3 regions of the Paenarthrobacter sp. NPDC089714 genome follow, and region 1 is predicted to be linked to each of the others. Evidence: riboswitches for the same ligand, from Rfam matches in the RefSeq annotation. Region 1 holds a riboswitch; each other region holds the start of a gene.

Region 1 (5,094 bases):
AGGAGCGCTCATCCGGCGCGGGCATGGTGCGCAGGATCCCTACCTTGCCGTCGAGCATCATGCGGGCCGCGGCCATGCCCGTCATGAGGGAGATCTGGGCGTTCCAATCCTCCACGGGAAGCGAAGGGGCAGCCACGATCCGGTACCCGCCACCACCTGTTGCCTGGACGATCTCCTGCTCAGGCATGTTGAGGCTGGCGCCACCGCGCTTGCGTTCCAGCTCCACGCGTTTCAGTCCGACCTCCTTCAGCAGTTGGAGGACAGGAAGGGCCGAGCCGGAATCGATCTGCTCCTGGGCACCTTTGTAGCTCAGCTTCGCGCGGCTCCGGACCTTGGCGCGCGCGACGGAGACGGACACGACGTCCGCTTTTGCATCGAGGTCGAAGTCCCACACGAACGCCCCGCAATCCTGCCCGGCCAGCAGGCTGCCGGCATGCTCGCTGATCACCTCCGGGTGGAGGGGAATCCGGCCGTCGGGAGCGTAGTAGGTCTGGCCGCGCTGCCTGGTTTCCGCGTCCAAGGCTCCATCGGGCACAACAAAGGAGGGGACGTCCGCAATGGCGTAAAGGACTTTGTAGCCCTCGCCTGCGCGGTCGATGAAAAGGGCCTGGTCCAAGTCCGTGGAGGTGGCGGGATCAATGGTGACAAAGGGAATGTCGAGCAAATCCCGGGTGGGGAGTTGATGGTGTTCAACGGCCGCCCGCGCCTCCGCCAACGCTTCGCCGGGGTAATCCGCGGGCAGTTCCAGCTCGGTCCTGAGCGCAGCCAAGGACTCCGCGAGCTGGTCGGAAGAATCGTCGACGTTGGGCGCTATCCGATGATGTGACACGAAAGTCAGACTAGCCCGAATTCGACGGATAGTCTTGGAACATGGGCACCTCCACAGGCCGCAACGACTCCCCGGGACAGCTCGCTGCCGGGCTGCTGGGTGCCATGGCCTACGGGGAGTTGTCCGCCTTTGGCCGGTTGTCCTCCGACTCCCGGTTGGCACCGACGCTTCGCGAACGGGCCATGCTGGCGAAGATCGCTGTTGGCGCCTTCGGAAACTATGCCGTGATCAGTGGCAGGCTCACCGAAATGGGGAACGACCCTGAGGACGCCATGCTCCCGTTCCAGGGTTCGTTCGACCATTTCCACGAGCGGACCCCGCCGGGAGACTGGTTCGAGTCGGTGACGAAGGCTTATGTCATCGACACCGTCTCGGCGGACTTTTACCGAACGGTCGCCGGGTTCCTCGATTCCGGGATCCAGCATTTCGTCCAGCAGGTTTGCTCGGCCGATCAAGCTACCGAAGCCCTGCGGATCCTGCTGCGCCGGGCCCTGCGGGATGACCCCCGGCTGGCTTCGCGGCTCTCGCTCTGGGGCCGCCGGATTGTGGGGGAGGCCCTCACCCAGGCCCAGCGGGTGGGCTTGGAGCACCCGGACCTGGGACCACTGTTGCGCGATGGACACGGATCCCGTGCCGCAGTCCATCAGCTCACCGCAGAGCTGGCCGAACGGCACGGGCGCCGCATGACGGGGCTTGGGCTGACGGCCTAGGCCGCGTCGAGCGCCGAAAGCAGCGCCCGCGCGGCCACCGTCGGGTCCTCCGCCTCGGTGATGGCGCGGACCACCACGATGCGGCTGGCACCGGCGGCAACTACTTGCTCCACATTTCCAAGGTCAACCCCACCAATGGCGAACCAGGGCAGGTCTACCCCGGCTTGTTTTACGGCCTCCGCGGCATATGTGACCAAGTCCAGCCCCACAGCAGCGCGGCCCGGTTTGGTGGGCGTCGCCCAGAGCGGGCCTACGCAGAAGTAGTCCAGGCCACCAGGTCCCTGGGAAGCGGCCACAGCCGCGTCCACCTGCTCGGGCGAGTGGGTGGAGAGGCCGATTGTTTCCTCGACCGGGAGCAGCTCCCGGGCCGCCCCCAAAGGGATGTCCTTTTGGCCGATGTGGAACACCGGAGCCCCGGAAATACGGGCAACATCGGCGCGGTCGTTGACGGCCCAAAGGCGTCCGTGGCGGCTGGCAACCTTGTTCAAGACCTCCAGCAGTTCCAGTTCTTGGGCAGCCTCGAGCGTCTTGTCGCGGAGCTGGATAATGTCCACTCCGCCCTCGAACGCGGCGTCCACAAAGTCTTCGAAGTCGTCCTGCCGCCGGCGGGCGTCGGTGCACAAATACAGGCGGGCAGTGGAAAGGAGATCAGGCTGGGTCATGCAAACCAGAGTAGTTCCTCTAAACTAGGCACGTACTGCGGGAGCCGCGACGATCGTCTTTATGACTGTCCGGCTGAGAGGGCTTCAGCGCCGACCGCTTGACCTGATCCGGCTAGTACCGGCGTAGGGAAGGGAATCCATGGCAGAAGCCATTCACGCAGACGTCGCCGTCATCGGCGGCGGCGTCATAGGACTCGGAATCGCGCATGAGGCGCGACGCCTGGGCCGTTCGGTGGTCCTCATCGATCCGGCACCGGCAAGTGGAGCAACCTTTGCCGCTGCCGGCATGCTGGCCCCCGTCAGCGAGCTCCATTACCAGGAAGAAGACCTCCTGGAACTCATGCTGGAATCGTCGCGGCGCTGGCCCGCTTTCGTGGACAGCCTCGCCGGGTCCAGGGAAGCCGCCGGATACCGCACGACGGCGACCATCGCCGTGGGTGCCGACGCCGCCGACCGCCGTGCGCTCGCGGACCTCCGGGCAGTCCAGGTGGCTGAGGGTCTCCAGGTGGAACCACTCCTGCTGCGGGACGCCCGTAGGCGGGAGCCGTTGTTGAGTCCGCAGATATCCTGCGCGTTCCACATACCGGCGGACCATCAAGTGGATCCCCGCAAGCTGGCGGCGAGACTTCTGGCCGGTTTGGCTGCCCACTGTCCCGCCGATACCAGTTGGATCGAGGGGACCGATTCCGGCTTCCACCTCCGGGAAACGGCCGTCCGCCTGCTCTGGGACGAAGGACGCGTAGCCGGCGTTGAATCCAGCAGCGGCGGGCGGGTCCTGGCCAAGGAAACAGTCCTTGCCAATGGCCTGGACGCTGCAACCGTCAACAGCCTCCCGGAGCAGCTCCATCTCCCGTTGCGGCCGGTCTACGGGGACATCCTCCGGCTCCGTGTCCCGGAATCCCTGCAGCCCCTTGTCACGTCGACCATCCGCGGAATGGTGCGGGGTGTGCCGGTCTACATCGTTCCCAGGGAGGACGGGACCGTGGTCATCGGGGCCACCCAACGCGAAGACGGATTGTCTGCCCGTTTCAACGCCGTCTCGGCAGGCGGCGTCTACCAACTCCTGCGCGATGCCCAGGTCCTTGTGCCCGCCGTCGCAGAACTGGAACTCCTCGAAGCGACAGCCCGTGCCAGGCCGGGAACTCCGGACAATGCACCGTTGCTGGGACGGGTGGCCGGTGCCGGGGGAGAGGTCCAGGGCCTCATTGTCGCCACGGGCTTCTTCCGGCACGGAGTTCTCCTGACGCCCGTGGCTGCGGCCATCGTGGGCGGTTTGATGACCGGCCCGGCCGATCCCAGGTGGTCTCGCTTCAGGCCGGACCGCTTTGCCCCGCAGGGAAGTGCACCCGCCATCCATACCTCCCCTCATACCGGACCATTCACCAAGGAATCAGCATGAACATCAAACTCAACGGAGCAGACCACGCAGTAGTGGACGGCGCCTCCGTCAGCACCCTCGTGACGTCCGTCACCGGCCGCGCACTGGACCACCGCGGACAGGCGGCCGACGGCGGCAAGCTGGGCGTCGCCGTCGCACGCAACTCGGAAGTGGTGCCGCGCAGCCAATGGGCCGCCACGGACCTCGCCGAAGGCGATGAACTGGAACTCGTTACCGCAGTCCAAGGAGGCTGAACCATGACCACAACAAGCACTGAAACCCGGATTGACCCGTTGGTCATTGACGGTGTTGAGCTTTCGTCCCGTCTCATCATGGGAACGGGAGGCGCTCCCAGCCTTGAAGGCCTCGGAGCCGCACTCCTGGCATCCGGGACGGAACTGACCACCGTGGCCATGCGGCGCTACTCTCCGGCAGAGGCCGGCTCGCTCTTCCAGCTCCTGGTGGACAACAACATCCGGGTGCTCCCCAACACTGCAGGCTGCTTTACGGCCAAGGACGCGGTGCTGACGGCCGAACTGGCCCGCGAGGCATTGGAGACCGACTGGGTCAAGCTTGAGGTCATCGCGGACGAACACACGCTCCTTCCCGACGCGGTGGAACTCGTGGAGGCCACGGAACAGTTGGTGAACCGGGGCTTCAAGGTCTTCGCGTACACCAACGACGATCCGGTGCTGGCCCTGCGCCTGGAGAACCTTGGTGCCACCGCCGTCATGCCGCTTGGCGCGCCGATCGGAACAGGCCTGGGTATCCTCAACCCGCACAACATTGAGGTCATCGTCTCCCGCGCTTCTGTTCCGGTGGTCCTGGACGCGGGCATCGGCACGGCCTCCGACGCGGCGCTTGCCATGGAGTTGGGGTGCGACGCCGTCCTCCTGGCCACCGCCGTGACCCGGGCCCAGAACCCGGCCCTGATGGGTGAGGCTTTCAAACACGCCGTCCTGTCCGGCCGGTTCGCCCGTCAGGCCGGACGGATTCCCCGGCGGGAGCATGCCCTGGCGTCCTCTGCCATGGAGGGCCGCGCAGAGTTCCTCTGACGTGGAAGCACGTGTGGCCACCGCCCAACGGCGGTGGCCACACGAGTTTAAGGAACCGGAACTTTATGGGACCGGAACGTCCGGGACTGCCTAGAGGCGCAGGGCCTTGGTCAGGGCCGTAGTATCCCGCGAGGTGCGCGTACGGCCCAGGTAGACCACGGCGCCTGCCGCGGCAGCTGTACCCAGCACGATGGGCAGCACATAGGGAATCCACGTCAGCCCAGGCTGGTAGCCCAGGCCGGCCGCGATGAAAGCCACCCAGGCCAGTGCGCCGATGCCCAACGAAACTCCGGCCGGCAGGGCAATGCCGTACTTGCCGTGCCGTTTGTCATTTGCCCACACCAGGAAGCCGGTGGCGACAGTCGCAAACGCAACAACGACGAGTGAAAGCATGGGGACTCCTTAGCGGCAGTAGTCAGGGCAAAGTGTCAGAGGGCGCCGAAGCCCACGCGCCGGACTT
Region 2 (5,094 bases), on a different contig from region 1:
CCAGGACCTTGAACTGACCGGCGGATCGGACGATGATCCGCCCAACACGGTGACCCGTGTCCGCGCACCGCGGCCCATCTCGGAATCCACAAGTTCCAACCGCGTGGCCAGCGTCAAGGGTTCCACGCGGCTTGAGGCCAAGAAGCAGCGCCGCCGCGAGTCCCGCGAGACGGGCCGCCGTCGCCAGGTCATCACCGAGGCCGAGTTCCTTGCCCGCCGCGAATCAGTGGACCGGCAGATGATCGTGCGCCAGCGCGACGACAGGATCCAGATCGGTGTCCTGGAGGACGGCGTCCTTGCCGAGCACTTCGTTTCCAAGACCCAGCAGGATTCGCTGATCGGCAACGTGTACCTGGGCAAGGTACAGAACGTGCTGCCTTCCATGGAAGCAGCGTTCGTTGACATCGGACGTGGCCGCAACGCGGTCCTCTATGCCGGCGAGGTGAACTGGGATGCCGTCAACCTTGAGGGCCAGCCGCGCCGGATCGAAAACGCCCTGAAATCGGGTGATTCCGTCCTTGTGCAGGTAACCAAGGATCCCGTCGGGCATAAGGGTGCACGCCTGACCAGCCAGATTTCCCTTCCGGGCCGCTACCTGGTGTACGTTCCCGGCGGTTCCATGACGGGCATCTCACGCAAGTTGCCCGACGTCGAGCGCAACCGCCTCAAGCGGATCCTCAAGGACCGTTTGCCGGAGAACGCCGGGGTCATTGTCCGTACGGCAGCCGAAGGGGCCTCGGAAGAGGAACTGACCCACGACATCAACCGCCTCCGCGCCCAGTGGGAGGGGATTGAGGGCCAGGCGTCCTCCACGAAGGTCCTGGCACCCGAGCTGCTTTACGGCGAGCCCGATTTGACCATCAAGGTGGTCCGTGACGTCTTCAACGAGGACTTCTCCAAGCTCATCGTTTCCGGCGACGATGCCTGGGACACCATTGAGGCTTATGTCACCTATGTTGCGCCGGACCTGGTGGGCCGGCTCGAGAAGTGGACCAAGGACCAGGACATTTTCTCGGCATGGCGCATCGACGAGCAGATCCACAAGGCCCTGGAACGCAAGGTCTTCCTGCCGTCGGGTGGATCCTTGGTGATCGACCGTACCGAGGCCATGACTGTGGTGGACGTCAACACCGGCAAGTTCACCGGCAGCGGTGGAAACCTGGAGGAGACCGTCACCAAGAACAACCTTGAGGCCGCCGAGGAAGTAGTCCGCCAGCTTCGCCTGCGCGATATCGGTGGCATCATCGTCATCGACTTCATCGACATGGTGCTCGAATCCAACCGGGACCTGGTGCTGCGCCGCCTGGTGGAATGCCTGGGCCGGGACCGTACCAAGCACCAAGTGGCGGAGGTGACCTCCCTTGGCCTGGTGCAGATGACGCGCAAGCGCATGGGCACAGGCCTGCTCGAGGTCTTTGGTGAGCAGTGCGAGCACTGTGCCGGACGCGGCGTGGTGACTCACGACGAACCTGTTGAGCACCGTCGTGCAAACGCTGTTGCCGCCGAGCAGCACCGGCCGCACACGGAAACCCAGCAGCAGCCTTCCAGCCGGACTGAGCGGAAGCGCCGCCGCGGCAAGGGCGGGGGACAGCCGGCAGAGAGCTCGACGCCGGTCCACACCGCAGCTTCGCCTGCGCCTTCGACGCCGGCTCCGGAGCCGGTGGATCCGGCACGGCAGGCCAAGGCCCAGGCCACCAGGGCTGCCCTGGCCACGATCGCCGCCGCAGCGCACGCTGCCCACCTGCACGACGACGAGGTTCACCGGGCCGAGGAAGAAGCACGTGCCGCGGCCGCCGCCGCAACCGGGGCTGGCGCAGAGCATTCTGACGAGGTGCCCGATTCGGGCGCCGTTGAGGGCGCCCCGCGTGCCACGCCGGTGCTCCGGTTTGGCGGTGAAGAGGTTGCCCTGCCCTTCGTGGAACACCACGAGGAGCCCGCTTCGGAGAAGCCTGCCATGACTCTGGACCTGTTGGCTGAGGCTTTCTCCCACCTGGGTGGGGATCCCGTGGCTGTCGAAAGCCAGGCTGGGCCCGCTGCCACTGTTGCTGCTCCCGCGGAAACCGTCCCCTCCCGGCAGGATCCTGCGGAGGAAAGCGATCCGTCCAGTCGTGCCCGCGGCCGGCGTGGGCGCCGGAACCGCAGCGCCAGCCGGGCGCAGGGTGCCGCCAACGAGACCACGGTAGAGCACCATGAGGTGTCCGCGTCCACCGGTGGGGGAGCGGCCCATGAAGCCAAGGCGCCGCAGGAGCAGGCCAAGAGGGAGTCCGCTGCTTCTGAGCCGATTATCCTCGGCGTGGGGGTTCCGGCCTCGGAACTCTAGGCATTGCCAACGTCATGTAACCGACGAAGGGTCCGGCAGTAACTAATGCCGGACCCTTCGTCCGTTAGGCTTGGTCACTGACACGGGGTGCCAGGCGTTGGGCCGGGCTGAGATCCAGACCCGTTGAACCTGTCCGGTTAGCACCGGCGAAGGGATGTCCCTCATGACTTCATCGTTGAAATCAGCCGTCTACGCCGTGGCAAACACCGGCCGGCGGGCCCCGCGCGTCCTTAGCATCGCGGGCTCCGACCCCTCTGGCGGCGCTGGAATCCAGGCAGACCTGAAGAGCATTGCCGCCCACGGCGGCTACGGAATGGCCGTGGTCACGGCACTCACGGCGCAAAACACCTTGGGCGTCACCGCCGTCCATGTTCCGCCCGTGGACTTTCTGCGGCAGCAGCTTGAGGCGATCAGCAGCGATGTAACCATCGACGCCGTCAAGATCGGGATGCTGGGCGACGCCGAGGTGATTGGCGAGGTGCGTCGCTGGCTGGAGGAGGTGCGTCCCGCCGTCGTGGTCCTTGACCCGGTGATGGTAGCTACCAGTGGTGACCGCCTCCTCCGGGAATCCGCCGAAGCAGCCCTGCGCGGCCTCTTGCCGGTGGCGGACCTCATCACCCCCAACATTCCTGAACTCGCCATGCTGCTGGGCGAGCCGGAAGCGACGGATTGGTCCACTGCCCTCGAACAAGGCAAGCGGCTCGCGGCCGAATGTGGAAACACCGTGCTGGTGAAGGGCGGACACTTGGCGGGAGCCGAGTGTCCCGATGCGCTCGTCAATACCAGTGGCTTGCTGCGGCAGGACCTTGTCTCGGTGGCGGGGCCACGGGTGGAGACGAAGAACAGCCATGGAACGGGCTGCTCGTTGTCCTCGGCCCTGGCTACGGTCCAGGCGCGGACGGGAGACTGGGAAGCGTCGCTGCGGGAGGTCAAACCCTGGCTCCTGCAGGCCCTGGCCACCGCGGATGTGCTGGAGGTGGGCCATGGCAGTGGCCCCATCAACCACTTCCACCATGCACAGCAGGCCGAAGGCCCGGGGGCTTTCGCCGCCCGCCTGTGGGAGGAAGCGGCACCTGAGCTGGACGCCATCCATGGCCTCGAATTCATCCAGGGGCTGGAGTCGGGCAGCCTTCCCGAGCCACAGTTCAACTATTACCTCGCGCAGGATGCCCTTTACCTGAACGGCTACTCGCGGGTGCTGGCACGGGCAGGTGCCCTCGCTCCCACCGAGGAAGAGCAGCTGTTCTGGGCCAGGTCCTCGCAGCTCTGCCTCGAAGTCGAATCCGAACTGCACCGCAATTGGCTGAGCACGCGGGAGGCCGCAACCCACACCGGACCTGTCACCAAGGCCTACGTGGACCACCTTCTGGCGGCGTCGGCCTCTGGAAGTTACGGCGTGCTGCTCGCGGCCATCCTGCCCTGTTACTGGCTCTACGCCGAGGTGGGACACCGGCTCCACGCAAGTTACGTCACAGCAGGTTCCCCGTCGGAGCACGCGTATGCGGACTGGTTGAAGACCTACGCCGATGAAGACTTTGCCGAGGCCACCCGCAAGGCCATCGGCTTTACGGACGCGGCCGCGGTCGTCGCCTCCAGCCACGACCGGGCCGCCATGGTGGAGGCTTTCGCCCATTCGTGCCGCTACGAGACGGCCTTCTTTGACGCCCCGCGGTTGCACGCGTAAAGGCCGCCCGCGCGTCGAAGTGGTGAATTCCCGGCAAAGTGTCCCGGAGCCTGTAGGCTGTATGGGCACGGTGCCGGGAAAGTCCGTTCCTACTGGTGACTAGCGTCACGCGGTGGCTTCCGGACCCGGCCTCATTTGCAGCCGAGGGTCGAACTAGCGTAATCTTGATCTTCGGTGCTTACGCCAACACTTGGGTTATGCCCCCTGGAATTATTCACGGGATGACTCGCGGGCTTCGATCTGGAGTCCACGGCGTTGAGGCACAGCGTGAACCAGGCCTGATTCCGGTTCGAGTTCCGCACGCAAATTTAGTAAGAAACGTCGAGAGAAGTGAGTACCCCAGTGGTGTACGCGATTGTCCGCGCAGGCGGCCGCCAAGAAAAGGTTTCCGTTGGAGACTACGTAACGCTGAACCGCGTCCCCGGTGGAGCCGGCAGCACGCTTGAGCTGCCCGCCTTGCTCCTGGTTGACGGCGACAAGGTCACCTCCGCTGCTGCGGACCTGGCCAAGGTGAAGGTCACGGCCGAGATCCTGGAGGACCTCCGTGGTCCCAAGATCGTCATCCAGAAGTTCAAGAACAAGACCGGCTACAAGAAGCGCCAGGGTCACCGTCAGGAACTGACCAAGATCAAGATCACGAGCATCGCGTAACTTTCCTTACGCAGTTCAGATTTTCAGTTTCCCCACATATTTAGAGGCAGGCATTTCACATGGCACACAAAAAAGGCGCGAGCTCCACTCGCAACGGTCGTGACTCCAACGCACAGCGCCTCGGCGTCAAGCGTTTCGGTGGCCAGGTAGTTTCCGCAGGCGAAATCATCGTTCGCCAGCGTGGAACCCACTTCCACCCCGGTGCAGGCGTGGGTCGCGGTGGCGACGACACCCTGTTCGCACTCCAGGCTGGTGCGGTTGAGTTCGGTACTCGCCGCGGCCGTCGCGTAGTGAACATCGTTGCTGCTGCAGCTGCAGAGTAACAACACGTTCTGAACCGGTGGAGCGGGCCCAAAAGGCCCGCTCCACCGTTCTTTTAACCGCATTACAATCGTTCGGGGCGCCCGGTGTGCGCCGGACATGGCATTCGCGCTGTTTA
Region 3 (5,094 bases), 440 kb from region 1:
CATGTCCGCAATCGCTGCCTGGGCTTCGGCAGAACCGTATTCATCCCGGATGTCCTGGCTGATGCGCATCGAGCAGAACTTGGGTCCGCACATGGAGCAGAAGTGTGCCGTCTTGGCCGGTTCGGCCGGAAGCGTCTCGTCGTGGAAGGATTCCGCGGTTACCGGGTCCAGGGACAAGGCGAACTGGTCCCGCCAACGGAATTCGAAGCGCGCCTTGGAGAGGGCGTCGTCGCGTTCGTTCGCACCGGGATGTCCCTTGGCGAGGTCCGCGGCATGGGCTGCGATCTTATACGTGATCACACCTGTCTTGACGTCGTCCTTGTTGGGCAGGCCCAGGTGTTCCTTGGGAGTCACGTAGCACAGCATGGCCGTGCCGTAGCGGGCAATCTCCGTGGCTCCAATGGCCGAGGTGATGTGGTCGTAGCCGGGCGCGACGTCCGTCACGAGGGGTCCCAGGGTGTAGAACGGGGCGCCCTTGCACAATTCCTGCTGCCGTTCCACGTTCTCCCGGACCAGGTGGAACGGGATGTGCCCCGGCCCTTCCACCATGACCTGGACGTCGTACTCCCATGCACGCTGGGTCAGTTCGGCCAAGGTGTCCAACTCGGCGAACTGCGCGGCATCGTTGGCGTCGGCGGTGGCACCGGGACGCAGTCCGTCACCGAGCGAGAACGCGACATCGTATTTGGCGAAGATTTCGCACAGCTCATCGAAGTGGGTGTAGAGGAAGTTCTCCTCGTGGTGGGCCAGGCACCAGCCCGCCATGATGGAGCCGCCACGCGAAACGATTCCCGTCACCCGGTTGGCCGTCAGCGGAACGTAGCGAAGGAGGACCCCCGCGTGGATCGTCATGTAGTCCACGCCCTGTTCGCACTGCTCAATCACCGTGTCACGGAAGATCTCCCAGGTGAGTTTGTTGGCTTCGCCGTTGACCTTCTCCAGCGCCTGGTAGATGGGAACGGTGCCGATGGGAACGGGGGAGTTCCGGATGATCCACTCGCGGGTGGTGTGGATGTCATCACCGGTGGACAAGTCCATGACGGTGTCTGCGCCCCATTGGGTGGCCCACTGCAGCTTGTCGACTTCCTCGGCGATGGAGCTGGTCACGGCTGAATTGCCGATGTTGGCGTTGATCTTCACCAGGAACGCCTTGCCGATGATCATCGGCTCGGACTCAGGGTGGTTGATGTTGTTCGGGATGATGGCGCGGCCGGCCGCTACTTCGCTGCGAACCAGTTCGACGTCGCAGTTTTCCCGCAGCGCCACAAAGCGCATTTCCGGGGTCACGATGCCTTGCTTGGCATAGTGCATTTGCGTGACGGTCCTGCCTTCGATGGCGCGGAGGGGAACGGGCTGGGCACCCTTCCATTCCGCCGAGGCCGCCCCGCGGCGGACAGCCGACTTGCCGTCGTCGAGCAGGTTGCGTTCGCGGCCGCTGTAGCTTTCCGTGTCCCTGCGTTCTTCAATCCAGGGCTGCCGGAAAGGACGCAGGCCCACTACCGGGTCGCTGCCTGGCCCGGCGGTGCGGTACACCTGCAAGGGAGCGTTGGCCTGGCCGTTCGGCGATGGTTCCAACGCGATTTCGGTGACCGGTACGCGGATGCCGTGGCGGGGATCTTCCAGCCAGGCCAGCGAATGGGACTTCAGCGACTGCGTGACCGTCTCCTCTGCCGTAGCAGACTGGTTTTGGGCAGGGCTGTGCTGTGTTTCTGTGGTGCTCAAGGATTACTCACTTCCTTCGCCGGCATTACCCGGACAGGTTCAACGGTCGCAGACTGCCTCAGCCCGATCTCAGCCCCTGCAAGGGCCCCCGTGTGGTCGTAGACGAAGCTACCACAGCTCCCCGGGTGGTCCCAGTCACAAGCCATCCGGCAGGGCGTGGCTCGTGGGGGAGCACTAGGCTTTTGCCATGGCGAACATCATCGAATTCACCGGTCCCGTGCTGCTCGGAGCCGAGGACGAGCGCCGGGGGCTATGGTCCGTGGATGGCCTGCTGACGTTCATCCGGCCCGCGGCCCGGCCGGACGCCGTGCTGGATGGCTGGGTCCTCCCGGGTTTCGTGGACGCCCACTGCCACATCGGCCTCGGTCCGGGCGGATCGGTGGATGAGGCGACCACCTTGGCCCAGGCGCAAACCGACCTCGCCGCCGGCACGCTGCTGATCAGGGATGCCGGTTCACCCAGCGATACCCGTTGGGTCCAGCAGCGCAAAGATCTCCCGCGGCTCATCCGGGCAGGGCGGCACATCGCGCGGAGCCGCCGCTATCTTCGAGGCCTGGGCCACGAGGTGGAGCCCGATGAGCTGGTGGAGACAGTGCGCAAGGAAGCCCGCGCCGGCGATGGCTGGGTCAAACTGGTGGGCGACTGGATAGACCGTGGCGTTGGAGACCTCGCCCCGTCATTTCCTGCGGCCGTGGTCAAGGATGCCATTGCTGCCGCGCACGACGAAGGGGCCCGCGTGACCGCGCACTGCTTCGCCGAAGACACCGTGGACCAGATGCTCGACGCCGGCATTGACTGCATCGAGCACGCTACCGGTCTCTTGCCGCGGCATGTGCCCCGTTTGGTGGAGCAGCTGGTGCCGATCGTCCCCACGCTGGTGAACATCGCTACTTTTCCGGACATCGCCGCACAAGCAAGGCCCAAGTTCCCCGACTATGCGCAGCACATGACTGCCCTGTGGGAGCGGCGCCGCGAACGCGTCCTGGAGGCCTTCGAAGCAGGAGTCTCCATCTACGCGGGTACGGACGCCGGGAGCGTCATCAACCACGGCCGGATCGCGGACGAAATGCAGGAACTGCACGACGCCGGCCTGCCGCCGTCCGCTGTCCTCAACGCTGCCGCCTGGGGCGCCCGTGCGTGGCTGGGAGCCGACGCCATCAGCGAAGGCGCGAGTGCCGACGTCGTGGTTTGCGGGGAAGACCCCCGGCACAACCTGGCGACGGTCAGCGAACTCAACCACGTGGTTCTGCGAGGTGCGGTCATCCGCTAGGAATAAATTGAAGCTTCAAGTAATTTAGATAAGTAGAACGCGCCGAACAGCGGCCACCTTCATTACCGGGAGTTTCATATGACCACCTCATCCACCCAGGACCTGCTGCCTGCCGAACTCACCATGGGCACGGTGATGCTCAAGGTCGGCGACATGAAAGTCATGAGCGACTACTACCAGCGCGCCCTGCGTCTCCAGGTGGTAGCGGAGCAGGACGGCGGAGTGTATTTGGGCCGCTTGGGCAAGCCTGTGGTCCACCTCGCCCCCGCTGCCGGCCTTCAGATCCCCGGTCGGGGCGAGGCGGGCCTCTTCCACACGGCAATCCTCTTCGAAGACCAGCCGTCTTTGGCCGCCACGATCGCGACCGCCGCGCAGTACGAGCCGCGGGCCTTCGTTGGCAGCGCGGACCATTTGGTGAGCGAAGCTTTCTATTTCACCGATCCCGAAGGCAATGGCATCGAGCTGTACTACGACAAGCCCCGCGAGGTCTGGCGGTGGGACGGGAAGAACGTGGTGATGGATAACGTGGCGCTTCCGCCGCAGGCCTACCTCCAGCAGTACCTGAGTGAAGAGGCTGTGACCGGACAGGCCCGGGCCGGCGCGGGGATCGGGCATGTCCACCTGCAGGTGGGTGACGTGGCCACGGCGCAGAAGTTCTACGTGGACACCCTCGGCTTCGAGCGGACGGCCGGGTGGCATGGCCAGGCGCTGTTCGTTTCGGCGGGCGGATACCACCACCACATGGCGATGAATGTGTGGAACAGCCGCGGCGCAGGACCGCGCCGCGACACCCTGGGCCTCGGTGAAGTGTTGATCGAAGTCCCTGGAGACGACGACGTGCAGGCCCTGGCTGACCGCCTCAAGGTCGCCGGGCTGCAGAGCCACCACACCGGGAAGGAACTGCGTTTCGAAGACCCTTGGCGGAACCACTTGCGGGTTGCCGTCCGCTAAGGGCGTGTCGCGCCGGTCGGGTGCCGGCTGCACTAGGCTGGGTAGTGGCGGGAAGGGGGCCTGCGGGTCCGTTTCCGCGACTTGTCAGCACGACGGAATGAGAGTAGTTCCCATGGGCTTTGCCGAAATTTTTGCAGCCACCCACGACGAAGCACTTAAGCGGGCCGCGGCCCTCGAAGGCGGCGCCGACGTCGCCGGGTCCGCCGTCCGGATCGATGGCATCACTGATTTCGAAGTTGAACAACTGGGCGATCTTGCCGGGCAGGCTGTGCATGCTGCCGGCGCCGATTACGAGCTGGCGTTGGTGGACGTCACCAGCGACGCGCTCCTGGGCGTCCCCGAGGCCATGGTGCGCGCGCTGGCCGAACTCCTCACTTATGAAAGCGAGGGCGACGGCAATGTCCTGGATGACGTCGCAGCCGCCTGGGCGGAGCAGGATGACATGCCGTTCGACGCAACCGCATCCCGTGGCTACGTCCAGCAGCTCGCCGCGCTGGCCACGGATGTGGAGAACGCGGACCGGGCCGGACTCTACGTCTGGTCGGTTGCCTGATCCTTTCACCACCTTGTGCCGTTGCCGGTGTGTGGGCAACGGCACACCGGGCTGGACCGGCCAAGTCGTAATTGCGCGTCCCATCTGGCACAATGGACAGGTACTCGATCGGTGCGGCCCCTCTCTCCGTGCACGTATCTTGTCCTTCGAACCCCTTAGTATGGCCCGCCCCACGGGTGCAGAACCTCGGGTTCACCCTCGTTTCAGAAACAGGAGTGACCACAAAAGTGGCCGTAAAGATTCGCCTTAAGCGCTTCGGTAAGATGCGCGCACCGTACTACCGCATTGTCGTCATGGATGCCCGCGCCAAGCGCGATGGCCGTGCCATTGAAGAAATCGGCAAGTACCACCCCACCGAAGAGCCGTCGTACATCGAGGTCGCCTCCGAGCGTGCCCAGTACTGGCTTTCCGTTGGCGCCCAGCCCACTGAGCAGGTTGCTGCGATCCTCAAGATCACCGGTGACTGGCAGAAGTTCAAGGGCCTGCCTGGCCAGGAAGGCACCCTGAAGACCAAGGCTCCGAAGGAAGCTTTCGTGGCTCCGGAGAAGGGTTCCGTCATCATTCCGGAAGCCATCACCAAGAAGGCCAAGAAGGACGA

The links. Region 1 has a riboswitch for thiamine pyrophosphate ahead of thiO (glycine oxidase ThiO). Riboswitches for the same ligand answer to the same signal wherever they lie in the genome.
Region 2: it holds a riboswitch for thiamine pyrophosphate, as region 1 does, so the genes downstream of both, thiD (bifunctional hydroxymethylpyrimidine kinase/phosphomethylpyrimidine kinase) here and thiO (glycine oxidase ThiO) in region 1, are expected to answer to the same signal.
Region 3: it holds a riboswitch for thiamine pyrophosphate, as region 1 does, so the genes downstream of both, thiC (phosphomethylpyrimidine synthase ThiC) here and thiO (glycine oxidase ThiO) in region 1, are expected to answer to the same signal.

Annotation. Positions count from the first base shown of each region.
Region 1 is NZ_JBIVGX010000001.1:478,037-483,130, forward strand. It holds gene ACIPY3_RS02210 (RNB domain-containing ribonuclease) at 1-829, opposite strand, end outside; gene ACIPY3_RS02215 (ferritin-like fold-containing protein) at 871-1,539, shown strand; gene thiE (thiamine phosphate synthase) at 1,536-2,201, opposite strand; TPP riboswitch at 2,229-2,348, shown strand; gene thiO (glycine oxidase ThiO) at 2,341-3,600, shown strand; gene thiS (sulfur carrier protein ThiS) at 3,597-3,833, shown strand; gene ACIPY3_RS02235 (thiazole synthase) at 3,837-4,634, shown strand; gene ACIPY3_RS02240 (hypothetical protein) at 4,725-5,027, opposite strand; gene ACIPY3_RS02245 (DUF3107 domain-containing protein) at 5,063-5,094, opposite strand, start outside.
Region 2 is NZ_JBIVGX010000003.1:60,520-65,613, forward strand. It holds gene ACIPY3_RS06935 (Rne/Rng family ribonuclease) at 1-2,320, shown strand, start outside; TPP riboswitch at 2,394-2,492, shown strand; gene thiD (bifunctional hydroxymethylpyrimidine kinase/phosphomethylpyrimidine kinase) at 2,484-4,004, shown strand; gene rplU (50S ribosomal protein L21) at 4,347-4,655, shown strand; gene rpmA (50S ribosomal protein L27) at 4,715-4,978, shown strand.
Region 3 is NZ_JBIVGX010000001.1:914,905-919,998, forward strand. It holds gene thiC (phosphomethylpyrimidine synthase ThiC) at 1-1,722, opposite strand, end outside; TPP riboswitch at 1,717-1,824, opposite strand; gene ACIPY3_RS04400 (amidohydrolase family protein) at 1,910-2,992, shown strand; gene ACIPY3_RS04405 (VOC family protein) at 3,071-3,943, shown strand; gene ACIPY3_RS04410 (hypothetical protein) at 4,056-4,496, shown strand; gene rpsP (30S ribosomal protein S16) at 4,724-5,094, shown strand, end outside.